3 regions of the Streptomyces sp. NPDC002092 genome follow, and region 2 is predicted to be linked to each of the others. Evidence: riboswitches for the same ligand, from Rfam matches in the RefSeq annotation. Region 2 holds a riboswitch; each other region holds the start of a gene.
The links. Region 2 has a riboswitch for cyclic di-AMP ahead of ACWCRD_RS25370 (M23 family metallopeptidase). Riboswitches for the same ligand answer to the same signal wherever they lie in the genome.
Positions count from the first base shown of each region.

Region 1: another riboswitch for cyclic di-AMP. It lies ahead of ACWCRD_RS36990 (M23 family metallopeptidase); the one in region 2 lies ahead of ACWCRD_RS25370 (M23 family metallopeptidase).
Region 3: another riboswitch for cyclic di-AMP. It lies ahead of ACWCRD_RS38870 (transglycosylase family protein); the one in region 2 lies ahead of ACWCRD_RS25370 (M23 family metallopeptidase).

Region 1 is NZ_JBSFDG010000020.1:143,993-154,307, reverse strand. Features, by position in the region: gene lhgO (L-2-hydroxyglutarate oxidase) at 1-698, shown strand, start outside; gene trmB (tRNA (guanosine(46)-N7)-methyltransferase TrmB) at 927-1,787, shown strand; gene ACWCRD_RS37000 (PrsW family intramembrane metalloprotease) at 1,857-3,176, shown strand; gene ACWCRD_RS36995 (aldo/keto reductase) at 3,189-4,139, opposite strand; gene ACWCRD_RS36990 (M23 family metallopeptidase) at 4,248-5,273, opposite strand; cyclic di-AMP (ydaO/yuaA leader) riboswitch at 5,286-5,442, opposite strand; gene ACWCRD_RS36985 (PP2C family protein-serine/threonine phosphatase) at 5,607-6,692, opposite strand; tRNA gene ACWCRD_RS36980 (tRNA-Met) at 6,823-6,896, opposite strand; gene ACWCRD_RS36975 (alginate lyase family protein) at 6,997-8,220, opposite strand; gene ACWCRD_RS36970 (dihydrofolate reductase family protein) at 8,439-9,569, opposite strand; gene ACWCRD_RS36965 (MarR family winged helix-turn-helix transcriptional regulator) at 9,636-10,151, shown strand; gene ACWCRD_RS36960 (GTP cyclohydrolase II) at 10,274-10,315, shown strand, end outside.
Region 2 is NZ_JBSFDG010000011.1:93,121-103,435, forward strand. Features, by position in the region: gene ACWCRD_RS25365 (alpha-galactosidase) at 5-2,074, shown strand; cyclic di-AMP (ydaO/yuaA leader) riboswitch at 2,382-2,549, shown strand; gene ACWCRD_RS25370 (M23 family metallopeptidase) at 2,554-3,453, shown strand; gene ACWCRD_RS25375 (DUF6250 domain-containing protein) at 3,973-4,686, shown strand; gene ACWCRD_RS25380 (SGNH/GDSL hydrolase family protein) at 4,848-5,633, shown strand; gene ACWCRD_RS25385 (TetR/AcrR family transcriptional regulator) at 5,756-6,376, opposite strand; gene ACWCRD_RS25390 (Glu/Leu/Phe/Val dehydrogenase dimerization domain-containing protein) at 6,700-7,878, opposite strand; gene ACWCRD_RS25395 (MBL fold metallo-hydrolase) at 8,167-9,420, shown strand; gene ACWCRD_RS25400 (DUF429 domain-containing protein) at 9,476-10,264, shown strand.
Region 3 is NZ_JBSFDG010000023.1:103,146-113,460, reverse strand. Features, by position in the region: gene ACWCRD_RS38900 (protein kinase domain-containing protein) at 1-283, shown strand, start outside; gene ACWCRD_RS38895 (glycoside hydrolase domain-containing protein) at 442-1,269, shown strand; gene ACWCRD_RS38890 (SurA N-terminal domain-containing protein) at 1,412-2,056, shown strand; gene ACWCRD_RS38885 (nucleoside triphosphate pyrophosphohydrolase) at 2,157-3,182, shown strand; gene ACWCRD_RS38880 (cytochrome P450 family protein) at 3,147-4,385, opposite strand; gene ACWCRD_RS38875 (transglycosylase family protein) at 4,604-5,584, shown strand; cyclic di-AMP (ydaO/yuaA leader) riboswitch at 5,780-5,942, shown strand; gene ACWCRD_RS38870 (transglycosylase family protein) at 5,947-6,630, shown strand; gene eno (phosphopyruvate hydratase) at 6,865-8,151, shown strand; gene ACWCRD_RS38860 (FtsB family cell division protein) at 8,267-8,743, shown strand; partial or broken gene ACWCRD_RS38855 (DUF501 domain-containing protein) at 8,769-9,218, shown strand; gene ACWCRD_RS38850 (Ppx/GppA phosphatase family protein) at 9,378-10,315, shown strand, end outside.

The DNA.
Region 1 (10,315 bases), on a different contig from region 2:
GGTCGCGGGTCGAGCGGATCGACCGGCGGCCGGAGCTCGGGGTGGCCGTGCGGACGACGAGCGGTGACGTCGTCCGGGGGCGTGTGCTGGTGAACTGCGCGGGGCTGTACTGCGACGAGGTGGCCTGGCTGACCGGGGACGACCCCGAGATGCGGATCGTGCCGTTCCGGGGCGAGTACTACGAGCTGGCCCGCCCCGACCTGGTGCGCGGGCTGGTGTATCCGGTGCCGGATCCGGCGTTCCCGTTCCTCGGCGTGCACCTCACGCGCGGGATCGACGGCGGTGTGCACATCGGGCCGAACGCGGTGCCGGCGCTGGCGCGGGAGGGGTACGACTGGGGCGTCGTACGGCCGCGGGAGGTGGCGCGGACACTGGCCTGGCCGGGGGCGTGGCGGATGGCCGGGCGGCACTGGCGGTACGGGGCCGGTGAGCTGGCGCGGTCGGTGTCCAAGGGGGCGTTCACCACGGCCGTGCGGCGGCTGCTGCCGGCGGTGACCGCGGATGATCTGGTGCCGACTGCGGCGGGGGTGCGGGCGCAGGCGGTGTTGCGGGACGGGGGGCTGGTGGACGACTTTCTGATCAAGGAGGGGGCTCGGGCTGTGCATGTGCTGAACGCGCCCTCGCCTGCGGCGACCGCTTCGCTGCCGATCGGGCGGGAGGTGGCTGGGCGGGCGCTGGCCATGCTGGGGGCGGTGTGAGGTTGCCCGGTGGCGGGACGGGCTCGCGGCGGAGCCGCTGATGCAGCCCGCCCCCGCCGCCCCTACCCGTCCCGTACCTGGGGGCTGCCGCCCCCAGGCCCCCGCTTTCGGCCCTTAAGGGGCCTCGTCCTCAAACGCCGGACGGGCTGAAAAGATCAAGCCCCGGCTGGCACTGAGGGACGCCACCCGGGCTGGGAGCTGCCCGCACCCCTTAAAATCGACCCCACTGTGTCTGACTCCCTCAACGCCCACGAAACCCCCGCACCCGGCGAGTACCCCTCGCACATCCCCGGAGCGTCGATCCGGCATACCCGCGCCAAGGGCGAGCCCCGGTTTCCGGACGGGCCGAGGGCTGATCCCGCCGGGTCGCACTTCGAGCGGCGGATCCGGAGTTTTCAGCCGCGGCGGAGCCGGGTGACCGCCGGGCAGGCGGATGCGCTGCAGCGGCTGTGGCCGAAGTGGGGGCTGGACGTCGACGGGCAGCGGACCCTCGATCTCGGCGAGCTCTTCGGGAACGGCAATCCCGTCGTGCTGGAGATCGGGTTCGGGATGGGTGAGGCCACCGCGCAGATGGCCGCCGCCGACCCGGACACCAACATTCTCGCCGTGGACGTGCACACCCCGGGGCAGGGCAATCTGCTCAACCTCGCCGACCACGACGGGCTGTCCAACGTCCGCGTGGCCAACGGGGACGCGATCATCCTGCTGCGCGAGATGCTCACCCCGGATTCGCTGGACGGGCTGCGGGTCTTTTTCCCCGACCCGTGGCCGAAGAAGCGGCATCACAAGCGGCGGCTGATCCAGCCGGAGTTCCTCGACCTCGCCGCGGCCCGGATCAGGCCCGGCGGCATCGTGCACTGCGCGACCGACTGGGAACCGTACGCCGAACAGATGCTCGAAGTGCTGACGGCGCATCCCGAGTTCGAGAACACGCAGCCAGAGGGCGGTTTCGCGCCCCGTCCCGACTTCCGCCCGCTGACCCGTTTCGAGGGCCAGGGACTGGACAAGGGACATGTCGTGAACGACCTGCTCTTCCGTCGCGTACAGCACCTCGTACAGCCTCACAACCAGCCCCACACCGGCGTCTGAAGCCCCACGGCCTGCGGGCAATCCGAAGTACCGTCGCGGGCGGCGCCCTTGCTCGTTAGGGTCAATGCCGTGGCCACCTTTCCCCCGTACCCGACGCATCCGCCACACCCCGGCGTCCCGGCCGGCGGTGCGCTCGGGCACGCTCACTGGTGGCAGCGCAGAGCGGTGCGGTATGGCGCGCTCGTCACCCTGCTCGCGCTCTCCGGGCTCGTCATCCTCGCCCTGGTGCGCGAACAGACCGGCACCGAGGGGTTCCTGGTGGGGCTCGGGCTGGCCGTGCTGCCCGTGCCGCTGCTCATGGCGGCGTTCCGCTGGCTGGACCGCGTCGCCCCCGGCCCCTGGCGCAATCTGCTGTTCGCCTTCGCCTGGGGGGCCTGTGCGGCCGCGCTGATAGCGATCGTCGCCAACAGCTTCGCCACGAAGTGGATAGCGACGGCGACCGCCGACCCGTCCAGCGCGGACACCCTCGGCGCGACCGTCATAGCGCCCATAGTCGAGGAGTCCTCCAAGGCGGCGGCCGTCCTGCTCGTGTTCCTGTTCCGCAGACGGGACTTCACCGGGATCGTCGACGGGGTGGTGATAGCCGGGGTCACCGCCACCGGCTTCGCGTTCACCGAGAACATCCTCTACCTGGGCACCGCCTTCGGCACCGACCGGCTCAACGGCGGCCACGGCATCGCCTCCGTCACCGCGGCGACGTTCTTCGTGCGCATCATCATGTCCCCGTTCGCGCACCCGCTGTTCACCGTCCTCACCGGCATCGGCTTCGGCGTCGCCGCGCTCTCCGCGGAACGCCAGCACCTGCGGCGCGTCCTCGTCCCGCTCTGCGGCCTGCTGCTCGCGATGAGCATGCACGCGATCTGGAACGGCTCCTCGAACTTCGGCGAGTACGGCTTCTTCGCGGTGTACGCGGCCTTCATGGTGCCCGCGTTCGGCCTGCTGACCTGGCTGGTGATCTGGACCCGCCAGCGCGAACTGCGCACCGTGCGCGAGGAACTGCCCGCCTACGCCGTCGCGGGCTGGCTCACCCCCGCCGAGCCCTACGCCCTCGGTTCGATGCGGGCCCGCCGGCTGGCCCGCGAACACGCCGCCCAGCACCTCGGCAAGCCCGCCGCACGCGAGGTCGCCCGGTACGAGGCGTACGCGACCTCCCTGGCCTTCCTGCGGCACCGGGGGCGCCGTGGCCGCGCCGGCGCCGACTTCGTCGTCAGGGAACGGGAGTTGCTGCACGAGCTGTGGCGCCGCCGCGAGGTGGCGCGCCCGGCGCTGGACCACGCGGCGCGGATGACGGCGCCCCCGGTGCCGGTGGCGCCGCCGCCCTGGCCGGTGTACGGGGCGTACGGGTACCCGGCGGTGCCGAATCCCGCGTACAACCCGTACCGGTCGTAGGACCCGAGGGGGTCAGGCCGACGCCTCCGTCAGGCGGGCGACCTCGGCCTCGGTGAGCGTCAGTTCGCCCACCGCCAGCAGCGCCGGGAGCTGCTCGACCGTCCGCGCGGACGCGATCGGGGCGGCGACCGTCGGCTGGGCGGCGAGCCAGGCCAGGGCGACCGTGGCGACCGGGGCGTCATGGGCCTGGGCGATCTCGTCGAGGGCGGTCAGGACCCGCTGCCCGCGCTCGGACTCCAGGTGCTTGGCCGCGCCGCCCGCGCGCGGGCTGTCGACCTTCGCGCCCGGGCGGTACTTGCCGGTGAGGAAGCCGGAGGCGAGGGAGAAGTAGGGGACGGCCGCGAGGCCGTAGCGTGCCGCCACGTCCTGCAGCTCGCCCTCGTACGTGTCGCGCGAGACCAAGTTGTAGTGCGGCTGCAGGGCCACGTACTTGGCCAGGCCCTCGCGGTCGGAGAACTCCAGGGAGGCGCGCAGCCGGTCGGCGGAGATGTTGGACGCGGCGATGTGCCGGACCTTGCCCGCCTTCACCAGCTCGTCGAGCGCGCCGATGATCTCCTCGACCGGCACCTCGGGCTTGTCGAAGTGGGTGTAGTAGACGTCGATGTGGTCGGTGTCGAGGCGGCGCAGCGAGGCCTCGGCGGCGGCCTTGATGTTGGCGGCGGACAGGCCCTGGAAGTCGGGGTGCTGGCTGACCTTGGTCGCGATGACCACGTCGTCGCGGTTCCCGCGCGCCTTCACCCACTTGCCGATGATCGTCTCGGACTCGCCGCCCTGGTTGCCGTCGACCCAGGCCGAGTAGGAGTCGGCGGTGTCGACGAAGTTGCCGCCGGCGGCCGCATAGGCGTCGAGCACGGCGAAGGAGGTGGGCTCGTCGGCGGTCCAGCCGAAGACGTTGCCGCCCAGGGAGAGCGGGAAGACCTCGAGGCCGGAGGAGCCGAGCTTGCGCAGAGAAGGAGAAGTCATGGTCTACGTCAACGCCCGCCCCGGGGGCCGGTCTTCCGCGGCGGGCGCAAAAATCCCGTAAACAAGCGGACTACGGCACTCCGGGTACGGACGGAGAGCGTACGGGTGTCAGGGGTTGAGGCCCTTGCTGCGCAGCCACGGCATCGGGTCGATGCCGGTGGCCTGGCCGCCGGGGTGAACCTCGAGGTGGCAGTGCGGGCCGGTCACGTTGCCGGTGGCGCCGACGCGGCCGATGACGTCACCCGTGCTGACCTTCTGGCCGACGCTGACGCTGATCGACGACTGGTGGCAGAACCAGAGCTCCGTACCGTCGTCGAGGGTGAGGATCGTGCGGTAGCCGTACGCGCCCGCCCAGCCGGCCTGCGTGATGGTGCCGGAGTGGATGGCCTTGATGAGCGTGCCCGTGGGGGCGGCGAAGTCGAGGCCCGTGTGGTAGCCGGAGGACCACATGGAGCCGGCCTGACCGAAGGTGCCGGTGATCGTGTAGGAGACGACCGGCAGCGTGTACTGCTTGGCCAGCTCCGCGAGCTTCGCGTCCTCGGCTGCCTGCTTGGCCGCCGCCTCCGCCTTCTCCTTCGCGGCGGCGGCCTTGGCCGCGGCGTCCTGCTCGGCCTTGGCCGCGGCGTCGTCGATCTGCTTCGCGAGGGCCGCCTCGCCGGCCGCCTGGCTCTTGCTGTCGATCTGGACCTGCTGCGACGCGGCCTGCGCCATGATCCGGTCGCGCAGCGCCTCACCGGCACCCCTGGCGCCCTGTGCGGTGCCGACGGAGGTGGTGGCGACATCGCTGAGCGCGGTCGCGGAGCCCTTGGGGGCGTCGGAGCCGCCGCCGAACACATGGCTCACGGAGGCGAGATCGGGCATGGAGATCGACACCGGCGGCTTGCCGGTGTTGGCGCTGGCCATGCCGCCCGCGCCGACGGCGGCTATGACGCCGACGCCCAGGACCGTGGAGCTGCGGGCGAGTCCCCCGCCGCGCTGCTTGGCGACGCGGTGCCGGCCGCGGATGGGGGCGATGGAGTCCTCGGTGGGATTCCACTCCTCCCAGGGGCCCTCGTCGGTGCGTCGGCCGGCGAATCCGAAGGGTTCGGTGCTTGGCACGAACGGGGCTTGTGGGGCAGGCGGGTTGGACGCCACGTGGGCGTGCTCCTTTCCTTCCTTCTCGCCTACCGGGTTAGCTGACGGGTTCGGAGCAGGAAGGTCTCCTACGCGCGTATACCTGCCGTGCTGCCACGGCGGTGTCGGCGCGATTCACCCCAGGGTGGTGGTTCCCCGGTTCCCTTGCGGGATTCGGCGCGTGCGCACGGAGCCGCCTCTTGTGACGGCTGGGACGACCGCGCTGCGTTATCGAACGTTAATAGACCCGGGGTGTCGTTTCCAAGGTGTTCCGCTTGATCATTAACCTTTCTGACCTGGACAGACGGCGCATGAACGGTGAAAAACGGGCGAGTTGACCGCGCCTCAGGAACCTCAGGGCCGTCGTACGGCGAGCAGCGCCATGTCGTCCGCCATGGCCTCGCCGGCGTATCTGCGCACCTCCCGCGCGAGGGTGACGAGCAGCGCGGCGGGCTCGTGGAAGACCCGGCCGGCAAGCCGGTCCGCGGGTTCGAAGAACCGCCCCTTCTCGTCCCGCGCCTCGGACAGCCCGTCGGTGTACAGCAGCAGCGTGGCCCCGCTGCCGAACGCGATCTCCTCCGCTCGGTCGGGCCGGCTCCCGAAGTCGGCCATGCCGAGCGGCAGCGCGGGCTCGCGGGCGTGCAGGGTGTGCACCGTGCCGTCGGGGCACAGCAGCAGCGGGGGCGGGTGGCCGCGGGTGACGATACGGACGACGCCCTCGCCGTGCGGGAGTTCGGCGAGCACGGCGGTGGTGAACCCCTCGAACAACTCGATGCCCTCGCGCCGCGCCGCCTCGCGCGCCAGCGCCCGGTCCAGCCGCTGCGCGACCGCCTCCAGCGTGGCCTCCTGCTCGGCGGCCTCCCGGAACGCCCCGATGACGACGGCCACGGCGGCCACCGCCCCCATCCCCTTTCCGCGCACGTCACCCACGACCAGCCGTACGCCGTGCGGGCTGTCCTGCACGGCGTACAGGTCGCCGCCGATGGACGCGTCCGCCTGCGCGGCCTCGTACCGTGCCGCGATCGCGAACCCTCCGATCTGCTCGGCGGGTTCGGGCAGCACCGCGCGCTGGGCGGCCTCGGCGATCTCGCGCTGCGAGGCGAGCTCCTCGCGGCTGCGGCGGACGAGGAGGTTGATGAGGACGGCCAGGACGGAGACCGTCGCGATGGTGGCCAGCTCGGTGATCGCCTCCACCTGGAGGAGGATGCCCACCTGGGCGTGGATCGCGGTGACGACGAGGACGGTCGCGAGGCCGGTGAGGACCGTGCCGCGGCGTGAGTAGAGCGGGGCGGCGACCAGGGGCGCGGCGGTGAAGAGGGGGCCGGCCGTGAACCGCGACGGGGTGAGGTAGTCGTAGAAGGTCCCGCCGACGATCAGCAGCGCCGGGAGCAGCCGCACGAAGGTGCGTGCGTATGAGATCGGCCCCTCCTGCTCCACCACTCCAGGTTTCCCGGTGCGGCGGCGCGGGGCGAGCCGGATGGTCCGACCGGGGGAGCACACTCAGGCCCCCGACCGGGGGAAACACTCAGGGCCGGAGTCCAGTGACTGGACTCCGGCCCTGAGCCTTGAGTAGCGGGGACAGGATTTGAACCTGCGACCTCTGGGTTATGAGCCCAGCGAGCTACCGAGCTGCTCCACCCCGCGTCGTTGTGTAACCAGCATACGCCATCCGCGGGGCTGTCTGCGCCAGGGTTTGTCTCCGCTCCCGTTCACCTGCGTTTTTCGGGGGTCCGCAGGGCCTCCGTCAGGCGGCCGGGTTGTCCGCGTGGGTGAGGGTCTCCCAGGAGACGAAGAGGTCGTCGGTGCCGGCCGGGCGGGTCTGCTCGACCAGCTTGTGGGCGGCCGGGACGGGGGTGCCGAGCCGGTTCTCCAGGTGGTTGAGGGCGACCTCCAGGTCGGGGCCCATGTTCCCGACGACCCTGCCGCCGCACAGCCACCGCGGAGGCTTGGCCCCCATCTCGTAGCGGGCGTGGAAGTCGAGGGCCGCCTTCAGCCGGTCCTTGACGTCGCCGTACAGGTCGACACCCTGGTGCCAGGCGGTCTCGGCGATGTGCGCGGTGGCGGCGAGGGAGTAGCCGACGTGCTTGAAGTTGCGGCAGGTCTCCTGCGCGATGCCGTCCTCGAACTTCGTCTCCTTGAACCAGTACGTCTCCAGCTTCTGCACGGTGTTGGCGTCGGAGCCGGCCGGGGTGAGCGGGATCTTGCCGTCCTTGCGCAGATAGAAGTAGTCGGGCACCAGGCCGCGGAAGCGTTTGACGGCGGTGTCGAAGGTCTTGTGGTCGTCGGTGAAGACGGCGATCCCGATGGCGGCGTCGGTCATCGCGAGGTCCCAGTTGCCGTTGTAGTCGGGAAGGTCCCTGGTGACCTCGGGGAGGTAGGCGGTGCGCAGCATGGCCGTGAACCGCCGTACGCGGTCGGCGGGCCAGCCGGCGCCCGGTGCGTACCGGATGATCTCCGCGGCCCGCGCCCAGGTCGACCCGGCCCAGGAGGACTGCAGCTGGGCGTCCTGCGCCGTGTGCCGCTTCAGCTGCGCCGACCAGGCGTCCATGATCTCCCGGGCCTTGAGGGCGTGCTGCCGCTCGCCGGTGACGCTGTACAGGAGCGCCTGCGTGTAGGCGGCGATGGCGTCCTGCCGCTCCTCAAGACAGCCCTTCGCGCCCTTGCCGCCCCAGGGGCAGTTGACGACCGCGGTCGGCTGGGCCGTGTACTTGTACGACCCGTACTTGCTGTCCCGCATGTCGAGGAACGCCTGCAGCCAGGGCTGCTTGCCCGCGATGACGTTCTTGCGTACGACGTCCAGCTGGGCCTGGCTGACGAGGACACCGGGGTGGGTGAACGGTGCGCCCGGGGGCAGCGCCCTCGCCATGGTGCGGGTGCCGGGGTCGGTGCCGCAGGAGGCGACGAGCGCCGTCAGCAGGAGGACGAGGAGAACTGCCGCCGCACGTCTGGGAACTGACCTCACTGGCACTACCTCCGCGATCGCCTCCGGCCGGTACGGTCAGGGTCGCCCTTCCGGAGGTCGGGCGCAGGATCTGTTGGGCCGATCGGCCGGTGCGGGGGGTTGTGCGCGGGCGGTGCTGGGGGCTGCCGCCCCGAGCACCGCCGCTGTCGGCCTGAACGGCCTCGTCCTCAAACGCCGGACAGGCTGAAAGGTGCGGTACGGCGCTGAAGCATCCCCCGACACAGTCACCGCAACAAATGTTCGTTCGGCGCCTTCGCCCGCCCGGCAAACTCCTCCAGTACGACCACCTCGACCCCCCGCCCCGCCAGCAGCCCGCTCCCGTCCGCCCCTGTCACGAAGGTGTCCGGCTCGCGCCAGGCCGTGACCACCCGGCGTACCCCCGCGTCGAGGATCAGCCGTGCGCAGGGCTTGGGGCGGGAGGCGCGGTGGGCGCAGGGTTCCAGGCTGCTGTAGACCGTTGCCGACGCCAGCCTCGGGTCGGCCGGGTCCAGCTTGGCGAGGGCCGCCTCCTCGGCGTGGACGACCGGGTCGTCGCCCTCGCGGGAGTGGCCGCGGGCGAGTTCCGTGCCGTCGGCGGCGACGATCACCGCGCCGACGCTGAAGGCCGTGCCCGAGGGCGGGCACAGCGCCGCGAGGTCGCAGGCGAGGGCCAGCCAGCGGCGGTCGGCGGCGGTGGGGAGCGGGCCGGTGCCGGGGGCCGTGGGCTCGTAGCGCATGAGGACGACGTCCTCGATCCGGCGGGTTTCCGTCAGGCGCAGGCGTCCGGGCTGGTAGGCGCCGGGGCCGAAGAGGCGGGGGGCGTCCGGGTCGCCCACGAAGAGGGGGGCCAGGACGAGCTGGAGTTCGTCGGCGAGGCCCTGCTGGAGGAGCTGGGTGTGGATCGTGCCGCCGCCCTCGACCATCAGGCGCCGCACGCCGCGTACCTCGTGCAGATGCTCCAGGAGGCGGCGCCAGTCGAGGTCGGGGCCGAGCGGTACGACGTCGGCGGCGAGGCCCAGGGCGCGGGCGCGCTCGGCGCCCTTGTCGGTCGTGCAGACGAGCTTCTCGCCGCCCGTGTGCCAGAAATTGGCGTCCGGATCCAGGTCGCCGGAGCCGCTGACGGTGACCTTGAGGGGGTACTCGGGCTGTCCGGCGGCCATGCGGGCGGCACGGCGCTCGGGCGAGTTGACCAGCAGGCGCGGGTTGTCGGCGCGGATCGTGCCGGCGCCGATGAGGATCGCGTCCACGGAGGCTCGGACCTCGTCCACGCGGTCGAAGTCCGCCGGGCTGGAGAGCAGCAGGCGCTCGGGGCCGGTGTCGTCGAGGTAGCCGTCGAGGGAGACGGCGGCGGACAGCAGGACGTACGGGAACGGCATCGGACGCGCTCACTCTCGGCGGCGGACAGTCTTGGTTAAAGTTTGAAACAAACCTACACTGGACGTATGACGACTCGCTGGCTCACGGAGAAGGAGCAGCGCGCCTGGCGCGCGTACATCGCGGCGACGCACCTCCTGGAGGACGCCATCGACCGGCAGCTCCAGCAGGACGCCGGCATGCCGCATCTGTACTACTCCATCCTGGCCAACCTCTCCGAGGCGCCGGACGGCAGGCTGCGCATGACCGATCTCGCCGAGCGGGCGAAGATCACACGCAGCCGGCTGACGTATGCCGTCACCCGGCTGGAGAAGGACGGTCTGATCCGGCGCGAGGACTGCCAGTGGGACAAGCGCAGCAGCTTCGCCCTGCTCACCGACGAGGGGATGGCCGTGCTGGAGCGGACGGCGCCCGGACATGTGGAGACCGTGCGTTCGCTGCTCTTCGACCAGCTGACCCCGCAGCAGGTGGAGCAGCTGGAGGAGATCTTCTCGGGAGTGGTGCAGGCACTGGAGCGGGAGGAGGAGCGCCCCACCTCGGAAGAGGTCCCCTGGCGCCGCCGCTCCTCCGGTCCGTGTTCCTGAGGCGGCCGGAAATCTGAACCGTCCCGAAAAGCTGTTGCTTCAAATTTAAAGCATGGGGTAGGGTTCCGGACCATGCAGCTGCTTCAAAACTGAAGCAGATATGGACGACCCCGGAGACCCGCATGCCCGACTTCCCCGCCGCCACCCCGCGCTCCCGCGTCCGG
Region 2 (10,315 bases):
CTTGATGCTGGAGATCGCAGACAACGGCCGTACATGGCTCCTCTCGGGGCCGGCCAGCAGTTACGCCGTCCACCTCACCGAGGACGACGAACTGCTGCACCTGCACTGGGGCCCCCGGATCGCGCTCGCCGACGCCGAGGCGCTCGCCGTCCGCCCGCTGCCCGACTACCGGCCCTTCGAGTCCCCGCTCGACGGGCGCGAGGAGTACCCGGTCGAGGGCGGCCCCCGGTTCGTCCGGCCCGCCCTGTCCGTGCGCGGCGACGAACGGCGCGGCACCGAGTGGCGCTTCGAGCAGTACGAGACGGAGGGCGATCACCTCCGGCTGGGCTTCCGGGACGGTGGGCTCGCGATCACGCTGCACTACCGGATGCGGCACGACGTCGTGGAACGCTGGGTGACCCTCGACAACGAGGGGCCCGCCCTGGAACTGCTGCGGGCCGACTCCGCGACCTGGACGCTGCCCGATCGCCAGGAGTGGCGGCTGTCCCAACTGCACGGCCGCTGGGCCGCCGAGTCCCGGCTGACCGCCTCGCCTCTCACCTACGGTGAGAAGATCATCGGCAGCCGCCGCGGCCACACCGGACACCAGCACCTGCCCTGGGTCGCCCTCGACACCGACGCCACCGAGGAACACGGCGAGGTCTACGGCTGCGCTCTGGGCTGGTCGGGTTCCTGGCGGATCGCGGTGGCGCAACTCCCGGACGCGCGCGTGCAGATCACCGGCGGCCCCGGCTACGACGACTCCGGGCTGCTGCGCCTGGAACCGGGGGAGTCGTACACCACCCCTGTCTTCGCCGGTCTCTGGAGCGACGGCGGCTTCGGCGGCGCGAGCCGCGCCTGGCACGCCTATCAGCGCGCATACGTCATCCCGGACGCCGACCAGGACCGGCCGGTGCTGTTCAACTCCTGGGAGGCCACCGAGTTCGACATCTCCGAGGAGCAGCAGGGCGCCCTCGCGCGGCGGGCCGCGGCGATCGGCGTCGAGCTGTTCGTGGTCGACGACGGCTGGTTCGGCAAGCGCACCAGCGACCGCGCCGGACTCGGCGACTGGACGGTCAACCGGGACCGCTTCCCGAACGGCCTCAAACCCCTCGCGGACTACGTGCACGCCCTCGGCATGCAGTTCGGCATCTGGGTCGAGCCCGAGATGGTCAACCCGGACAGCGACCTCTACCGTGCCCACCCCGACTGGGTGCAGTTCCAACCGGGACGAAAGCGGACGGAGTTCCGCAACCAGCTCGTATTGAACCTGGCCCGGGAAGACGTCCAGGAATACCTCTGGGAGCAGCTCGACGCACTCCTCTCCAGCGCCCCGGTCGACTATGTGAAGTGGGACTTCAACCGCTGCTTCACCGACGCGGGCTGGCCCGGGGAGCCCTACCCGCAGCGCCTCTGGGTCGATCATGTCCGTGCTCTGTACGCCCTGCTGGACCGGCTGCGGGCGGCCCACCCGAATGTCGCCTTCGAGTCCTGCTCGGGCGGCGGCGGCCGCATCGACCTCGGGATCATGAGCCGTACGGACCAGGTGTGGACCTCCGATAACACCGACCCGCTCGACCGGCTCGCCATCCAGCACGGCTTCAGCCAGATCCATCCAGCGCGGGTGATGGCCGCCTGGGTCACCGACAGCCCGAACACCCAGCTCAACGGCCGGGTCAGCTCGCTGCGCTTCCGGTTCGTGAGCTCCATGGCCGGCGTGCTCGGGGTCGGCGGCGACCTCACCCGGTGGACCGAGGAGGAGCTCGCCGAGGCCGGTGAATGGGTGGCCCTCTACAAGGAGATCCGGCCGCTGGTGCAGCACGGCGACCTCTACCGGCTGCGGCCGCCGCGGGGTGGGCTGAGTGCGGTGCAGTACGTGCGCGGGGACGAGGCGGTCGTCCTGGCCTGGCTCCAGGCGCAGAGCCATGGCGAGCCCGTACCGGCGCTGCGACTGCGGGGCCTCGACTCGACAGCCTCGTATGAATGCCCTGAAACAGGCGAAATCCACAGTGGTGCCGTATTGCTGCATCACGGACTGCGTACCGGATTGCGCGGTGACCTCGACGCGGCAGTTTTCCGTCTGCGGCGCATCTGAGCCTTCTGTCCGGATTGGCGCTTCTTCTGCCTCTTCATTCCAACTCGCTCCCGAATAGGGGATCCTGGAGCAGGGGCACGTGAGGAGCGTCATATCCGTGACGGTGCGTGGCGCGTCATGTCCACGTAATTCAGGTGCTTTACAAGGACGTTTGACGGAGACGATCACCCGGGAATTCACGCAGGGTCACCGGGTTTTCTCTCAAGGGATCAATAGAAATGCATTCTCGGGGAACCGGCACTTGTTCCTTTGCGTCCTGGTCGCTTACGTTCGCCACCAATCCGGACGGACGCCCAATCCTGCCGCCGCCCGGTGCCCGCAGAACTCACCCGTGAACGGCAGGAGCGGGGGACCCACAGGTACAACTGCCTGTTCCGGTCTCCGGAACGGCTAGGGGTAAAGCCGCGTCGCATGCGCGGCCGGGCATCTCCAGCCCGAACCCGACAGCTCACCTCGCAGGCGCCGGAGAGGAATTCGTCATGCCCGCGAAGGGTAAGCACCGCCGTCCGAAGCCCCAGCGCTTCACTCGCTCCATCGCCGTCGCCGGAACCGGTGGCGCCGCACTCGCTCTCCCGCTCATCGGGGCCACCGGCGCCCATGCCGCCACCACTCAGTCCGCTTCCCAGACGGTTTCGAATAAGGCCGTCCAGTCCCTTCCGGTCGCCGAGAAGAAGGCGGCCCACAAGAGCGTCGCCGGCAATGCGGGCGTGCGGACCTATTCGGTGCGGACCGGCGACTACCTCTCGAAGATCGCCGACGAGCAGCATGTCGCCGGCGGCTGGCACAGGCTCTACTCGGACAACCGCCGGGCCGTCGGCGACGACCCGTCGCTGATCCACCCGGGCCTGAAGCTGACGATCGGCCGGAAGGCCGCGAAGGACACCACCGCGTCGTCGCCCTCGTCCGCCTCGAAGACGTCCTCGTCGGCGGCCAAGGCGACTGCCACCAAGGCCTCCGAGTCCGCCCCGACCGGCTTCACCCTCCCGGTGATCGGCGGCACCATCGGCACCGGGTACCACGTGGCCGGCAGCATGTGGTCCAGCGGTTACCACACCGGCGTCGACTTCGTCGTCCCGACCGGCACCTCCATCAAGTCAGTCGGCGCGGGCACCGTCGTCTCCGCGGGCTGGGGCGGCGCCTACGGCAACCAGGTCGTCGTCAGGCTCGCCGACGGCTACTACGCCCAGTACGGCCATATGTCCCAGATCTCCGTCTCCGCCGGCCAGACCGTGGCCGAGGGCCAGCAGCTCGGCCTCTCCGGCGCGACCGGCAATGTGACCGGCCCGCACCTGCACTTCGAGATCCGCACCACGCCCGACTACGGCTCCGACGTGGACCCGGTCGCCTACCTCCGCTCGAAGGGCGTCGGCGTCGGCTGACCCCCTCGGAACCACCTGCCTGACACGCCGCCGAAGGCCGGACCCCGATCCCCGGGTCCGGCCTTCGGTGTGTCCGGCTGTGTGCACGTTCGCCGTGTTGCGTTCTTGTGGCGGGGACTGCATGGGTGTCGACAGTCGGGGGAGGGGCGGGGCACAGTGATCTCCGGAGCGATGAAAGCGCTTTCCCCACCCTTGCCTTCCGAGGCCTACGGAGGTTCCCGTGCCCGGCGTCGATCGACGCACCGTCAGGCCGATGTGATCTCGTGAACCTGTGCACCAACGACAGCGCGTACGGCTCTGCCGATTCAACGGAGCTCACGCCGACGACATTGCCGCCGTGGTCGGTGAACTGGTCGGCTTGCGCACCGATTTCGTCGACACCACTGACTGACTGTCCGCGGCGGACAGGGACTTCGACGGCACCCTCCACCCCAGTGTCCAGGGCCCCCGCAAAGTGGCCGGCCACCTGCTCACCCTTCTCGGACCCACCCCTCACCCCACACCAAGGAGCCGCCTCCCGTGACGAGCACCCGTAGAGCATTCGGAGCGCTGGCCGCCGGCGCCGCCCTGGCCGCCCTCGCCCCCGCAACCGCCGCCAGTGCCTCGCCCCGCGGCCGCCTCATGGCCTGCGACGACTTCCGCCACGGCCTCGGCAAGTGGGTCGTCGAACTGGAGCAGGGCGGCACCGTCACCGCCTCCCGAGGGGTGCTGGATGTCGACGTACCCGCCGGGGCCACGGTCTGGTTCAGACAGCGACTCGAAGGGTCGTACGTCATCGAGTACACGGCGACGCCCGTCTCGGAAGGCGGCGCGAACGACCGCGTGTCCGACCTCAACAACTTCTGGAACGCCACCGACGTCCGCTCTCCGGACGACCTCTTCGCCACCCACCGCGGCGGGGCACTGGCCGAGTACGACCACCTCAAGACGTATTACGTGGGCTACGGCGCCAACACGAACACCACGACCCGGCTGCGCCGTTATGTCGGGGAACCCGGTGTCCGTCCGCTGATCTACGACTACACGGAGCCGCTCCTGGTCGCGAACGAACCCAACCGCGTCCGTATCGTCTCCGACGGCTCGACGGTCCGCTGGTGGAACAACGGGCGGCTCGTCTTCGACTACATGGACCAGCAGCCGTACACAAGGGGGCACTTCGCCTTCCGGACCACATGGAGCCATTTCCGGATCGCCGACTTCAGGGTCCGGCGGCTCGCCCCACAATATCGCTGACGCCTCAACATCCCTGGTCGGAGGGTTATTCCAGGCTTGGCGAACACTTTAGAAGTGGCTTATCTCACCGCGCGTCAACCCCTTCCTACGGTCGCGTAGGTCACATTCGAAGGTGAATCATGGTCGATGTGGCAGACGATTCGAAGAGTGACAGCAGATCAGTGATCGGGTCGTACGTTGCGGTGGGGGACAGCTTCACCGAGGGCGTCGGCGACCCCGGCCCCGACGGGGCGTTCGTCGGCTGGGCCGACCGGTTCGCGGTACTTCTCGCGGACCGGCGACCCGAGGGCGACTTCAGGTACACGAACCTCGCCGTGCGCGGCAAACTGCTCGACCAGATCGTGGAGGACCAGGTACCGCAGGCCGTCGAACTGGCGCCGGACCTGGTCTCCTTCTGTGCGGGCGGCAACGACATCATCCGTCCCGGCACCGACCCCGACGAGGTCGCCGAGCGCTTCGAGCGGGCGGTGGCCAAGCTCACCGAAGTCGCCGGCACGGTCATGGTGACCACCGGCTTCGACACCCGTGGCGTTCCCGTGCTCAAGCACCTGCGCGGCAAGATCGCCACCTACAACGGACATGTCCGGGCCATCGCCGACCGGTACGGCTGTCCCGTCCTGGACCTGTGGTCCCTGAAGACCGTCCAGGACCGCAGGGCGTGGGACGGCGACCGCCTCCACCTCTCACCCGACGGGCACACGCGCGTGGCGCTGCGCGCCGGGCAGGTCCTCGGTCTCGAGGTGCCGGCCGACCCCGATCAGCCCTGGCCACCGCTCCCGCCGCGCGGCACCCTCGAGGTGCGACGGGACGACGTGCACTGGGCGCGCGAGTACCTGGTGCCGTGGATCGGCCGCCGGCTGCGCGGCGAGTCGTCCGGGGACCACGTCACGGCGAAGGGCGCGCTGTCGCCGGACGACATCAAGATGCGGATCGCTTCGGTGGCCTGAGGGCTGCCTGATGGTCGCCTGAAACCGTGCTGGGCGGGGCGCTCGTGATGGCTTGGGAGCGGCCTCGCTGCGGCGGGCGGTGAAGCGGCCCGGTGGCACGAGCCCCCGCCCGGTGCGGGGGCTCAGTGCTCCGAAGCCGTCAACGCCGCCCGCTCCAGCCCCAGTTCGCGGGCCAGCGCCTCGTCGACCCACTCCTGCGCCCGCGCCCGCGACACCGCACCGGCGTACGAGGTCAGCTGCACGGCGAGCCCGTCCAGCAGGGCGGTCAGGCGCAGGGCCGCGCCGTGCGGGTCCGGGCAGCTGAACTCGCCCGCGGCCACGCCCTCCGCGATGACCTCGGTGATCGCGGCCTTCCACTGCTTGTCGAGGTCACGTGTGACCTGCTGCAGCGCGGGCTCGCGCAGCGCCGCCGCCCAGCCCTCGATCCACAGCCGCCAGCCCTTGGCCTGGCCCGTCGGCGCGTACCAGCGCACCGCCGACCGCAGTCGCCGCAGCGCCGTCGTACGGCGGCCGAGAAGCTTGCGCAGATGGGCGAGGTCGTCCTCGGCCGCGAAGGTGAACGCGGCGGCGACCAGCTTCTCCTTGGTGGAGAAGTGGTACAGCACCAGCGCGTTGCTCACGCCGAGCGCCGAGGCCACGTCGGCGATCCTGACCGCCGCCACACCCCGCGCCTCGATCTGCCCGATGGCGGCCCGCAGCAACTCCTCGCGCCGCTCGGCCACACTCAACCGCACTCTCGCCACGCGGTCACCCTATTCCGTCGCCGCTGGTGACGCCGGGGCGAGGTCGGCAGTTGGCGGGTTCGAGAGGGTGCGCGGTGTCGGCCGTGCTCCTGCCCTGCTCGTCACTGGTGCGGCGCCCGCCCGCGGTCTCGTCCTGTCGGCTTCCGCGCGGGCGAGCATCTGTTCGGTCAGGGGGCGCATCGAGCGGCGGGTGTGGGCGGACACCTCGTTTGGCGCGGGTGAGGTCGGCAGTTGGCGGGTTCGAGGGGGTGCGCGGTGCGGCCGTACACCTGCTTGTGTTCTCCCGGCGGCCGGGATGTCCGGTACACGTGTCCGGACCGTCGTCACCGGTACCAGCCGAAGCGTTCCGCGATCACCGGCAGCCGGTCCGCGACGATGGCGTGGGCGGCGGCCCGCGGGCTCGTCCCGTCGGCTTCCGCGCGGGCGAGCATCTGTTCGGTCAGGGCGCGCATCGAGCGGCGGATGTGGGCGAACGCCTCCTGAGCGTCCGGGCCGATGTCGCCGAACAGGGTCCACCACCACCAGGCGTTCGTCCCGGAGTTGACGACCACGTCCGGCAGCACGGTCACCCCGCGCGCGGCCAGCAGCTCCTCCGCCTCGGGCAGTACGGGCATGTTGGCCGCCTCGACGATCCAACGGGCGGTGATCCGCTCCTGGTCGGTGGTGTCGATCGCGTAGGAGACCGCCGCCGGCACGAGCACCTCCGCCTCTGCCGACAGCCAGGCGTCGCCGGGCAGTTCACGGTCGCCGGGGCGCAGGGCCGCACGGTCCACGGTGCCGTACGCGTCCCGCGCGGCGAGCAGCGCCTCGACGTCGAGGCCCGCCGGGTTGGCGATGGTGCCCTTGATGTCGGCGACGGCGACGACGGTGAGCCCGGCGCGCGCGAGGAAACGCGCGGTCGCCCCACCCATCGTGCCCAGCCCCTGCACGGCCACGCGGGTTCCGGCGTACGCCACCTTGGCCCGGTCGAGAGCCGCGAGCGCCGACTCGGCGACCCCGCACCCGCCGACCAGCTCGTCAAGTCCCATGCCGTCCACCTCGATCGCGAACGCGTCCGCGAGCCGCCGCCGCGCCTCCACCTCGTCGTCGAGCAGGGGATACACGGCCTGGATCGACGACACCAGCCCCGCCTCGGCCGCCGCCCGGTCCACGAGCTCCTGGCTGAGACCGAGGTCCTCCCCGGTGGTCCAGAAGCTTTCGACGTACGGCTTCATGGCGCGCAGATAGCGCACCAGGAGCGCGTACGCCCCCGGGTCCTGAGGGTCGCAGTCGATGCCGCCCTTGGCGCCCCCCAGCGGGACGTACCGGCCTTCGGGGTTGTAGTGCAGCGCCTCCTTCATGGTCATCCCGCGCGCGAGCCCGGCGACCTCGTCCAGGCCGCAGCCCGCGCGCATGCGCAGTCCGCCGCTGGAGACACCGCGCACCAACCGGTCGACGACCAGGAAGCCCTGGCGGCCGGTGAGGTGGTCGGTCCAGGTGACCGACATCAGGGGGGCGGGCATGCGAGCTCCTCGCGGCTGGTGATCAAGGGGGCGACAGAGTGTCGAAGGCCCCGTTTACTGAATCGACAGTCAGTATCGAAACCGGGGGCACACCCTGTCAACGGGCGGATCGATCACCTCGGCGCCGGCAGGGCGGCGGGAATGGACGCCGACGGTCCGCCGTTCACCGATCGGTAGGCAATCTTTGGGCTTTCCTTGGAATGAGCCCGCAGCGACCCGGACGACCCAGGTGTTGTCGGAGGAGCCGACCATAATGGAATGCCTCATCGACTCCAGCTGGAGGTACCCGTGTCCGGTTTCCGTCCCCTGAGTTCCGGGCTCCGCGCGCTGCAGCCCGCGGGCTTCGGCGCGGACCCGAGCGGTGAGCGCCTCGCGCGCATCCGCAGATCACCGCACTTCAAGGACGGCGTCTTCCAGAATCCGGGAGGCACCGCACGGACCCGGCCCTCCGGCTCCGCGCTGGACTTCGCGAAGGTCTTCTTCGACAAGGACGAGCGCCCCAGGCGGGCCCCCAAGGGCACGATCCCGGTGCACCCCACGACGCTCGCCGACATCGCGAAGCCGCCCGCGACCGGACTGCGGCTGACCTGGATGGGCCACTCCAGTGTGCTCGCCGAGATCGACGGACAGCGGGTGCTCTTCGACCCCGTGTGGGGCGAGCGCTGCTCCCCGTTCTCCTTCGTCGGTCCCAAGCGCCTGCACCCGGCACCGCTGCCGATCGCCGCGCTCGGTCCGGTCGACGTCGTCGTCATCTCGCACGACCACTACGACCACCTGGACCTGCCCACCATCAAGGCGCTGGCCGGCACGGACACGCTGTTCGCCGTCCCCCTCGGCGTCGGCTCCCACCTCGAGCACTGGGGCGTCTCCGCCGACCGGCTGCGCGAGCTGGACTGGCACGAGGCGACCAAGGTCGGCGGTCTCACCCTGACCGCCACCCCCGCCCGCCACTTCTGCGGCCGCGGCCTGCGCAACACCCAGCACACCCTGTGGGCCTCCTGGTCCGTCGCCGGGGACGAGCACCGGATCTTCCACAGCGGCGACACCGGCTACTTCGAGGGCTTCAAGGACATCGGCGCCGAGCACGGGCCCTTCGACGCCACGATGATCCAGATCGGCGCGTACTCGGATTTCTGGCCCGACATCCACATGACCCCCGAAGAGGGCATGCGCGCCCACCTCGACCTGCAGGGCGGCGAACCGCACGGCGTGATGATGCCGATCCACTGGGCCACCTTCAACCTGGCGACACACCCGTGGGCGGAGCCCGGCGAGGGCACGGTCGCGGCCGCCCGCGCCACAGGCTCCCGAGTCGCCCTGCCCCGCCCCGGAGAGCCCTTCGAGCCCACCGCCGAGACGGTTCCCTCCGAGCCGTGGTGGCGCGCCGTCGCGCAGGCCCCGGCCGGCGGCTGGCCGACGGCGGACGTACTGACGAAGGCGGCGATCAAGACGACCGCCGACTCCAGTGCCGACGCCCAGGCCGAGGCCGACGGCAAGTCCGCGGAGGGCACCGGGGAGCCCGAGACGGTGTCGGCGGGCTGACCTCGGCGGGGGAGGCCCGGGCCCCGACCGGGTATGCCCAGGAGAGGATCCCGGCATGGGCCATCAGCAGACGGTGACGGTCGGGATCGACCTGGCGGCGAGTGCACGGCGTACCGCCGTGTGCCGTGTGGTGTGGGCGGCCGACGGTGCCCTGACGGCCGAATTCGTCGTGCCGCAAGCGGACGAGGACCTGCTGGCGCTGGTCCGGGCCGCCGACAAGACCGGCCTCGACTGCCCGCTCGGCTGGCCGTCGAGCTTCGTGGACACGGTCCTCGCCCACCACCAGGGTCTACGGCTGCCGCCGTCGGCCCGCTTCGAGGAGCGCACGGACGGCCGACCCGGCCTGGACGCGCTGCGGTTCCGGCTGACCGACGACGTGACCTGGAAGGCGACGGCGATGCGCCCTCCGCTGTCGGTGTCCACCGATCTGCTGGGCGTCGTGGCGCTGCGTGCGGCCCGCCTCCTGGACGCGCTCGCGGCCACCGGCACCCCGGTGCCCCGGGACGGGTCGGGCCGGATCGCCGAGGTGTACCCGGCCGCCGCGCTGCGACGGTGGGGCATCCGCCCGGTCAGCAGTTACAAGAGCGCCACGCCCGAAGCGCGCGAGGTCCGTGAGCGCATCGTTCTCGCGGTCGAGGAGGGCCTGGGAGTGGCCCTGCCCGAGCCCGTGCGCACCACGTGCACCGACAGCCACGACCATCTCGACGCCCTGCTCTGCGCCCTGGTGGCGAGGGCCGTTCTGGTCGGGGACACCCGGTGGCCGGAGACTGCGCAGGAGCGCGCAGCAGCCGGGCAGGAGGGCTGGATCCACCTGCCGGACGGGGAGCCGGCCGCGCTTCGCTGACCGCCGTATGCAGGGGCGGCGTCTCAGCCCTTGCCGCTGTTGCGGGCCCGC
Region 3 (10,315 bases), on a different contig from region 2:
CGCCCAGTGCCTGGAGCAGCTCGGCGAGCCGGCGGCCGCGCTCGCCGAGTACCGCGCTCTGCTGCCGTACTACGAGAACCAGTACGTGGCCGGCGACCCCGAACTCGCCCACGACGTCCGCCGCCGCATCGGGCACCTCCTGCTCGCCCTCGGCGACCGCGCCGCCGCCCACGACACGCTCGCCAGGCTCCTGCTCGATGTGGAGCGCCTGCGCGGCCCCGCACACCCGCTCGTGGCCGAAATCCGCCGCACATTGGGGTGGTTGGGGCAGGTACGCGGTTAGTTTTTACCGAACCATGAGGGATTCTTGTGATCTCCGGGGGCTTTCGTTTCCCGAACGCTTGATCGCGTTCCGATACGTTCCGTTCGTTTTACGCCAGGCAACGCATTGCGCCAGGCAACGCGCAACGCAGCCGACGCACAACCAGGGGTGGGGTACACATGGCCGGCCATCGGCAGTCCAAGAAGCGCAGATACATCACCTGGGCCGCCGCCGGTGCCGCCGTGGTAGCGGGTGCCGGCCTCGCCGCGCAGAGCTCCATGGCCGCCACCACCTGGCCCGCGCAGAAGACGTACACCGGCCGCGCCTTCGACACCTGCGCCGCGCCCTCCCTGGCCGCGATGAAGGCCTGGCACACCGGCTTCTACGGCGCCGCGGCCGTCTACGTCGGCGGCAAGAACCGCGGTTGCTCCCAGCCCAACCTGACCGCCTCCTGGGTGAAGTCGGTCAGCACGGTCGGCTGGAAGCTCATCCCGATCTACGTCGGAGCCCAGCCGCCCTGCCAGTCCGGCTCCAGCCCCGAGAAGATCACCGCCACCACGGCCGCCTCCCTCGGCAAGACCGACGCGGACGACGCCGTGGCCAAGGCATCGGCGCTCGGCATGAAGGCCGGCAGCCCGATCTACCTGGACATGGAGTCGTACGACATCACCAACACGTCGTGCAACAACGCCGTGCTCACCTACGTCCGCGCCTTCGACAAGGAACTGCGCGCCAAGGTGTACCGCGCCGGCTACTACGGCTTCACCAGCTCCAGCGCCAAGGCCATCGCGAACGCCACCGACAAGACCGACCTGCCGGGCAACCTCTGGTACGCCCTGTGGGACAAGCAGAACACCACGACCGCGGACTGGCCGTTCGGCTCGACCCAGTACACGGACCACAGCCGCGGTCACCAGTACCTCGTCAACAGCAAGGAGACGCGGAACGGCTACACGATCACCGTGGACCGCGACGCGTGGGACGCCCCGGTGGCCATCACCGGCTGAGCCCCGGCCCCGCGGAGGCGCGGCGGTGCCCGAAGTCCCGGTGAATCGTTGGTCGAATGGGTTGGCCAGAGCCTGGTCACTGCCTACCATCGATCACCGCAAGACTTTGTGCACCGTCGCACAATCTCCTCGGGAGGCTCCCTTGCACCGCCGTCGCACCGCGCTCGTCCTCACCGCCGCGATCGCCGCCGCGGCCCCCGTCCTGACCGCCTGCGGAAGCGATGCGCACCCCGGTGCGGCAGCCGTCGTCGGCGGTCAGCGGATCACCGTGGCGCAGCTGGAGACCAGGGTGAACGAGGTGCGCGCGGCGCAGCGGGCGGCCGTGAAGGACGACGCGCAGTACAAGCAGGCCGTCTCGCAGACCGCGAGCCTCACCCGCGACACCCTGCACGGAATGGTCATCGATCAGGTACTGCACCGCGCCGCCCAGGACGCGGGCGTGAGCGTCACGCCCAAGGAGGTCCAGCAGATGCGCACCGGCCTGGAGCAGCAGGTCGGCGGCTCCAAGGCCCTGCAGACGGCCTGGCTCCAGCAGTACGGGGTCGCCCCGCAGCGCCTGGACGAGAACCTGCGCCTCCAGCTCGAGGCCCAGAAGCTGGCCCAGGCCCTCGGCGCCGACACCAGCAAGCCGGCCTTCTGGAACGCCCTGTCCAAGGCGTCCAAGGAACTCCACGTCGACCTGAACCCGCGCTACGGCACCTGGGACGTCCAGAAGAGCAGCCGCGTCGACGCGAAGACCCCGTGGGTGCGAGAGGTCACGGCGACCGGGACGCAGCAGACGGCGTAACGGTCCTCCATGGCCGCCGTCCCTGTGGACAGCGGCCTTGCGGACCACAGCCCTGTGGACAACTTCCGGAGCTGTCGGCGGTGTGCGTTACGTTCGGATCGTGAACGCAACCAGCTCCGACGCAACCAGCTCCGGACCGTCCCCCGGCCGCATCGTCCTGCTCACCACCAGCCACCGCGTCGCGCCCGGCCTGCTGTCCTGGCCCGCCTGGCAGGCCCTGCACGCCGCCGACCGCGTGCTGTGCTCGGACGGCGCCCACCCGCAGCTGCCGTATCTGCGGGAGGCGGGGATACCGGTCGACGAGGCAGCCCCCGCCGCCGAGGAGCTGGTCGACGGGTGCGCGGGCGGCCGTACGGTCGTCGTGGTCGCGACCGGCGAGGGCGAGCCGGCCCTCACCGACGGCCTGGCCCGCCTCGCCGGCTCCGGACGGACACAGATGCCGGACCTGGAGCTGCTCCCCGCCTCCTACGACCTCCCGGGCGCCCGCCTCCTGGACCTCGTCCAGGTCATGGACCGCATCCGCGCCGAGTGCCCGTGGTCGTCACAGCAGACCCACAAGGGCCTGGCGAAGTACGGCATCGAGGAGGCGTACGAACTCGTCGAGGCGATCGAGGAGGGCGACCGCGAGGAACTGCGCGAGGAACTGGGCGACGTCCTGCTCCAGGTGGTCTTCCACGCCCGGATCGCGGAGGAGGACCCGGACGCCCCCTTCTCCGTCGACGACGTGGCCGCCGGCATCGTCGCCAAGCTCATCCACCGCCACCCGCACGTCTTCGGTGACGAGACCGCCGCCACGCCCGAGGAGGTCAAGGAGCACTGGCTGCGCACCAAGGCGGTCGAGAAGCAGCGCACCTCGGTGACGGAGGGCATACCGCTGGGCCAGCCGGGCCTGGCCCTCGCGGCGAAGCTGGCTTCGCGGGTGCGGACGGCCGGCCTGGAGGTTCCGCTGCCCCAAGCCGAGGGCGTCGGGTACGAGTTGCTCGCGCTGGCGGTGCGCGCCGAGGCGGCGGGCGTGGACCCGGAGGCCGCGCTGCGGGCGGCCGCCCGGGCCTACCGGGACGCGATCAAGGAGACGGAGGGCGGGAGCGGGTCAGGCGGCGGTGAAGCGCACGGGCAGGTCTCGTAGCCCGCGCATGATGAGCCCGCCCCGCCAGCGCAGTTCGGCGGGGTCGGCGGCGAGCTCGAGATCGGGCAGCCGGCGCAGCAGCGTCTCCAGGGCGGTGCGGCCTTCGAGACGGGCCAGGGGGGCGCCCAGACAGTAGTGGATGCCGTGGCCGTATCCGAGGTGCTGGTTGTCCCGGCGGGAGAGATCGAGCGTGTCGGGCTCCGAGAAGCGGGCCGGGTCGCGGTCGGCCGCGGCCAGGACGACCAGGACGGGGTCGCCGGTGGCGATGCGCTGCCCGCCGATGGTCAGCGGCTCGGTGGCGAAGCGCCAGGTGGCGAGTTCCACCGGACCGTCGTAGCGGAGCAGTTCCTCTATACCGGTGTCGAGCAGTGCGCTCTCGCCGCGCTCGATCGACTCCTGGAGCCGCTGCCGCTGCCCGGGACTGCGCAACAGTGCATAGGTCCCGTTGCCGATCAGGTTGATGGTGGTCTCGAAGCCGGCGAAGAGAAGCACGAAGCACATCGCGGCGGCCTCGTTCTCGGTGAGGTGCTCGCCGTGGTCGGAGGCGCGGATGAGGCCCGAGATCAGGTCCTCGCCGAGGTCGCCCCGCTTGCGGTGGATGAGTTCGGCGAGATAGCCGCGGATCTTCTTCACGGAGCGGGCGACGCCGCCGCGCGGGCCTCCGCCGTGCCGGATCATCATCCCCGCCCAGTCGCGGAAGTCGTCCTGGTCCTCGCGCGGCACACCGAGCAGATCGCAGATCGCATAGATGGGGAGGGGGAACGCGAAGTCGTGGATCAGATCGGCCTCGCCGTGCGGCGCGAACCGGTCGATCAGGTCGTCCGTCAACTCCTGCACCCGCGGCGCGAATTCGGCCACCCGCCGGGGGGTGAACGCCTTGGAGACGAGGCGGCGCAGCCGGGTGTGGTCCGGCGGGTCGATATTGAGCAGATGCGTCATGAGATTGGCGCTGCGCTCACCCGGAATACCGGTCCTGCTCTTGCCCTGCGCGTCCTCGGCGTGATGCTCGGGGTTCTTCGAGAGCCGCCCGTCCGCGAGCGCCTGACGTGCGTCGGCATAGCGGGTCACCAGCCAGGCCTCGACCCCGCTGGGAAGTTTCGTCCAGTGGACGGGGGAGTGCTCGCGCAGCCAGGCGTAGGCCGGATACGGGTCACCGGCGAATTCCCAGGTGAAGAGTTCGGGAGCGGTGTTCGGGACGTTCACAGGACGACCGTATCCGGAGCCCGCCGGTGGAGGGGCCGCCGCAGTGAACGGGCCAAAGATGACGCGCGTTCAAGTCTGTGATCTTCACGTGATCTACGCGGCATTAACTTGTGACAAGTGATCGGCACCGGCTACGTTCACGGACCAGCGCGGCGGTATCGAACGCCTGTCGGTGTCATGCGCCGCGCGGTCATTGCTGTCTCGCGAAAGGCCTCCGCATGCTCTCCGGGAACGGTCGACACCGTCGCCCCCGTCAGGCTCCGGCCATCCTCGTCGCGGCCGGAGTGACAGGCTCCGCCATCGCGATCCCGCTCTTCGCCGCGGGCGGCGCCAGCGCTGCCGACGGCACCACGTGGGACAAGGTCGCGCAGTGCGAGACGGGCGGCTCCTGGAGCGAGAACAGCGGCAACGGCTTCTACGGCGGGCTCAAGTTGACCCAGGAGAACTGGGAGAAGTACGGCGGCCTCGACTATGCCCCCAGGGCCGACCTCGCCAGCCGCAACCAGCAGATAGCCGTCGCCGAGAAGCTCCTGGACGACCAGGGCGTCGGCGCCTTCCACACCTGTGGACTGACCTCCGGGCTCACCAAGGACTCGGGCTCGGCCGCCATCGACACCGGCGTGCTGGGCGGTGGTTCCGGTTCGTCCGATTCATCCGGGGCATCCGACTCGACCGGTCTGTCCAACTCCTCGGGCAGCGCTTCCGATGGGTCCTCTTCGTCTGATTCGTCCTCCGGCTCGACCTCCAGCGCCTCCCCTTCGGCCTCCGTGAGTGCGACGGACAACTCCACCGAATCCGGCACATCCGCCTCGCCGTCCACCTCTCCGTCCAAGAAGGCCACGGGCGACCCACAGAGTGCCGACAGCTCGTCGACAGGCAAGGCGAAGGGGGACTACTCGGACAATATCGAGCCCCCGGCGTCCACTTGGACCCTCGTCGACACCGGCACGACCGGCACCGGCCGCCACCGTGGCGCCGGCGCCGATGAGACGGCCGACAAGACCGCCGACAAGACCAAGGCTGACGGCGGCACGCACGACACGTACACCGTCCACGCCGGTGACACCCTCGCCTCCATCGCCGACTCCCTTGGCCTGGACGGCGGGTGGCGTGCGCTCTACGCCGAGAACAAGAACGCCATCGGCACCGACCCGAATCACATCTTCGCCGGTCAGACCCTGAAACTCGGTGCCGAATAGGGCGAAAAACAACGGGAGTTCACGTCACACTTCGCCACCGAATGTCCGGATTGGTGAAAGTGTGGGATGAGTCTCAGAAGCCCTGATCGTCTTTGAAATTCGACGGATCGCGTGTCTACCGTCGTCACCGCTCGTCAACACGAGCCCCGGCTGCCGCAACGCCGAATCCTGCCAGCGGCCGTACGGGAACAGTCGTCGCGTAAAGCGCCGTAGGCAGGAGCGGGGGACCCAAGGTAGGTGCCTGCCCGGGCAGTTGACGGGCGGCTAGGGGTGTAGCCGTGTCTCGTGAGAGCACGGCCGGGCAACTCAACCGGCCCGAACCCGACAGCTCACCTCGCAGGCGTCGGTGAGGGGATCGAACCATGCTGTTTTCCGGTAAGGGCAAGCACCGCCGTCCGTCCAAGGCCACCCGCGCCGCCGCGCTGGCCGGCGTCACCGGTGTCGCCATCGCCGCTCCGCTGATGGCGGCCGGCAACGCCTCCGCCGCCACCGCCTCCGAGTGGGACACGGTCGCCCAGTGCGAGTCCGGCGGCAACTGGGCCATCAACACCGGGAACGGCTACTACGGCGGCCTGCAGTTCTCCGCCTCCACCTGGGCCGCGTACGGCGGCACCGCCTACGCCCCGCAGGCCAACCAGGCCTCCAAGGCGCAGCAGATAGCCGTCGCCGAGAAGGTCCTCGCCGCGCAGGGCAAGGGCGCCTGGCCGGTCTGCGGCACGGGCCTGTCCGGTGCCGCCTACAACGGCAGCGCTCCGTCCACCAACCGCTCCAGCGACTCGCAGGCCGCCTCCCGCTCCGCCGAGCGCCCGGCCGCGAAGACCGAGAGCACGAAGACCCAGAAGAGCACGAAGACCGTCACCACCCCGACCGGCAAGAAGGTCAAGAAGGGCGACGGCGAGTACAAGGTCGTCAAGGGCGACACCCTCAGCTCGATCGCCGAGAAGCACGGCGTCAAGGGCGGCTGGCAGAAGCTGTTCAAGCTGAACAAGGACATCGTCGAGGACGCCAACCTCATCTACCCCGGCCAGCAGCTGCACCTGAAGTGATGCAGGGCTAGGGTCACCCCCGTCCCCCACGGCTCCCCGCTCCGGTGCGTGTTCCCCCGTACGCACCGGAGCGGGGTTCTTTTTTGCACCCCCTCTTTGTTCCGTTCGGAAACAATTTACTCTCGGTTCTGCCCAAGAGGTGGTCGGCAGCGTGGCCGATCGGCCTCAGGCGGTTAGGCTCATCCCGCAGAGCCACCGCGCTACTGCCGTAGCCGTGTCACATCCAAGAAGGAGATGCTCGTGCCGTCCATCGACGTCGTCGTAGCCCGGGAAATCCTGGACTCCCGAGGCAACCCCACGGTCGAGGTCGAGGTCGGCCTCGACGACGGCAGCACGGGTCGTGCCGCCGTTCCGTCCGGCGCCTCCACGGGCGCCTTCGAGGCCATCGAGCTCCGCGACGGTGACCCCAACCGCTACCAGGGCAAGGGTGTCGAGAAGGCCGTCCTCGCCGTCATCGAGCAGATCGGCCCGGAGCTGGTCGGCTACGACGCCACCGAGCAGCGCCTGATCGACCAGGCCATGTTCGACCTGGACGCCACCGACAACAAGGGCTCCCTCGGCGCCAACGCCATCCTCGGCGTCTCCCTCGCCGTCGCGCACGCCGCCTCCGAGGCCAGCGACCTCCCGCTCTTCCGCTACCTGGGCGGCCCGAACGCGCACCTGCTGCCGGTGCCGATGATGAACATCCTGAACGGCGGCTCGCACGCCGACTCCAACGTGGACATCCAGGAGTTCATGATCGCCCCGATCGGCGCGGAGTCCTTCTCCGAGGCCCTGCGCTGGGGCGCCGAGGTCTACCACACCCTCAAGAAGGTGCTGAAGACCAAGGGCCTGTCCACCGGCCTCGGCGACGAGGGCGGCTTCGCCCCGAACCTGGAGTCCAACCGCGCCGCGCTCGACCTCATCATCGAGGCCATCAAGCAGGCCGGCTACGTCCCCGGCGAGCAGATCGCGCTCGCGCTCGACGTCGCCGCGTCCGAGTTCTACAAGGACGGCACGTACGAGTTCGAGGGCAAGTCCCGCTCGGCCGCCGAGATGACCGAGTACTACGAGGAGCTCGTGGCGGCCTACCCGCTCGTCTCCATCGAGGACCCGCTGTTCGAGGACGACTGGGCCGGCTGGAAGGTCATCACCGACAAGCTGGGCGACAAGGTCCAGATCGTCGGCGACGACCTGTTCGTCACCAACCCGGAGCGCCTGGCCCGCGGCATCGAGGAGGGCACCGCCAACGCCCTGCTCGTCAAGGTGAACCAGATCGGCTCGCTGACCGAGACCCTGGACGCCGTCGAGATGGCCCAGCGCAACGGCTTCAAGTGCATGATGTCCCACCGCTCCGGCGAGACCGAGGACGTCACCATCGCCGACCTCGCCGTCGCGGTGAACTGCGGCCAGATCAAGACCGGCGCCCCGGCCCGCTCGGACCGCGTCGCCAAGTACAACCAGCTGCTGCGCATCGAGGAGATCCTCGACGACGCGGCGGAGTACGCGGGCCGCAGCGCGTTCCCGCGCTTCAAGGGCTGACCAGCTCCAGGGGCTGACCCTTACGGGGTCAAGCCTTAGCCAGTCGTACGTACGTCCCCGTACCGGTCCCGTACCGTGTGCGGGGACGTACGCACGTGTGACGGGAGGCGGGGACATGGCCGTGAAGGACCGGGACCGGTTCTCCACCGCGACCAGGATCAGGCTGCTCGGCGAGCAGACGGCGGCCCGGGTCTACCGCTCCCAGACCAAGCGGCAGGCCCGCCGGTCGCGGCTGACCGGCCGGGCGGCGCTGCTCGCCCTGGTGCTGTGCTCGATGGTGGTGGCGCTGGCGTACCCCATAAGGCAGTACGTCTCCCAGCGCTCCCAGATCGCCGATCTCCAGCGGCAGAGGGAGCAGGCCAGGGCGCGGGTCGAGCAGCTGCGCGACCTGAAGGCGCGCTGGCAGGACGACGAGTACGCCGAGCAGCAGATCCGGCTGCGGCTGCACTATGTGCTGCCCGGGGAGACCAGTTACGTCGTGATCGACCCGAGCACGGCCAAGCAGTCGCGCTTCGAGCAGGGCGCGGGCCACCGCCCCTGGTACACGAACGTCTGGGACGGGGTCGACAAGTCCGACGCCTCCGCCCAGTGAACCGACAGAGGAATTCAGCACAGGCATGGATACGCCCCCGCCGCCCACCCCGCGCACCGAGCCCACCGACGCCGATGTCGAGGCCTTCAAGCAGCAGCTCGGGCGGCCGCCGCGCGGGCTGCGCGCCATCGCGCACCGCTGCCCCTGCGGCCGGCCGGACGTCGTGGAGACGGCCCCCCGCCTGCCGGACGGCACGCCCTTCCCGACGACGTACTACCTGACGTGCCCCCGCGCCGCATCGGCGATCGGCACGCTGGAGGCGAACGGCGTCATGAAGGAGATGACGGAGCGGCTCCGGACGGACCCGGAGCTGGCCGCCGCCTACCGCGCCGCGCACGAGGACTACATCGCGCGCCGTGACGCCATCGAGGTCCTGGAGGGCTTCCCGAGCGCGGGCGGCATGCCCGACCGGGTGAAGTGCCTGCACGTACTGGTGGGCCACTCGCTGGCCGCGGGCCCGGGCGTCAACCCGCTGGGCGACGAGGCGATCGCGATGCTGCCGGAGTGGTGGCTCAAGGGGCCGTGCGTGCAGCCGCTTCAGGCCCCCGACCCGGCGGACGAGCTCCCCGGCGAGGCGCAGGGCGAGAGCACCGACCCCACCGCGATCCGCAGCGGCTTCTTCGCGTCCAAGCCGATGGTTCCCGAGGGCTTCAGCCGGGTCGCCGCCGTCGACTGCGGTACGAACTCCATCCGCCTCCTCGTCGCGGACGTCAACCCCGCCACCGGTGAACTGCTGGAGCTCGACCGGCGCATGACGATCGTGCGGCTCGGTCAGGACGTGGACCGGACCGGGCGGCTGGCCCCCGAGGCGCTGGAGCGGACGTTCGCGGCCTGCCGGGAGTATGCGGAGGTGATCCGTGACCTGGGCGCCGCCAAGGTGCGGTTCGTGGCCACGTCGGCCTCCCGGGATGCCTCCAACCGCGACGAGTTCGTACGGGGCGTCGTGGACATCCTGGGTGTCGAGCCCGAGGTCATCTCAGGCGAGCAGGAGGCCGAGTTCTCCTTCACCGGGGCGACCAAGGAACTGAAGGGGCGTGACGACCTCGACCGCCCCTATCTGGTGGTCGACATCGGCGGCGGCTCGACCGAGTTCGTCGTGGGCGACGACCGGGTGCGCGCGGCGCGCTCCGTCGACGTCGGGTGCGTGCGGATGACCGAGCGGCATCTCGTCCGGGCCGGCGCCGTCACCGACCCGCCCGGCGAGGAGCAGATCGCGGCCATGCGGGCCGACATCGAGCGGGCCCTCGACCTCGCCGAGGAGACGGTCCCGCTGCGCGAGGCGCGCACGCTGGTCGGCCTCGCCGGGTCGGTGACGACCGTGTCGGCGATCGCTCAGGAACTGCCCGAGTACGACTCGGAGCGCATCCACCACTCCCGGATCTCCCTCGCCGAGGTCCGCGAGATCACCGAGTGGCTGCTGCACTCGACCCATGCCGAGCGCGCGGCCGTCCCCTCCATGCACCCCGGGCGGGTCGACGTGATCGCCGCGGGCGCCCTCGTACTGCTGTCGATCATGGAGCGGATCGGCGCCGAGGAGGTCGTGGTCAGCGAGCACGACATCCTCGACGGGAT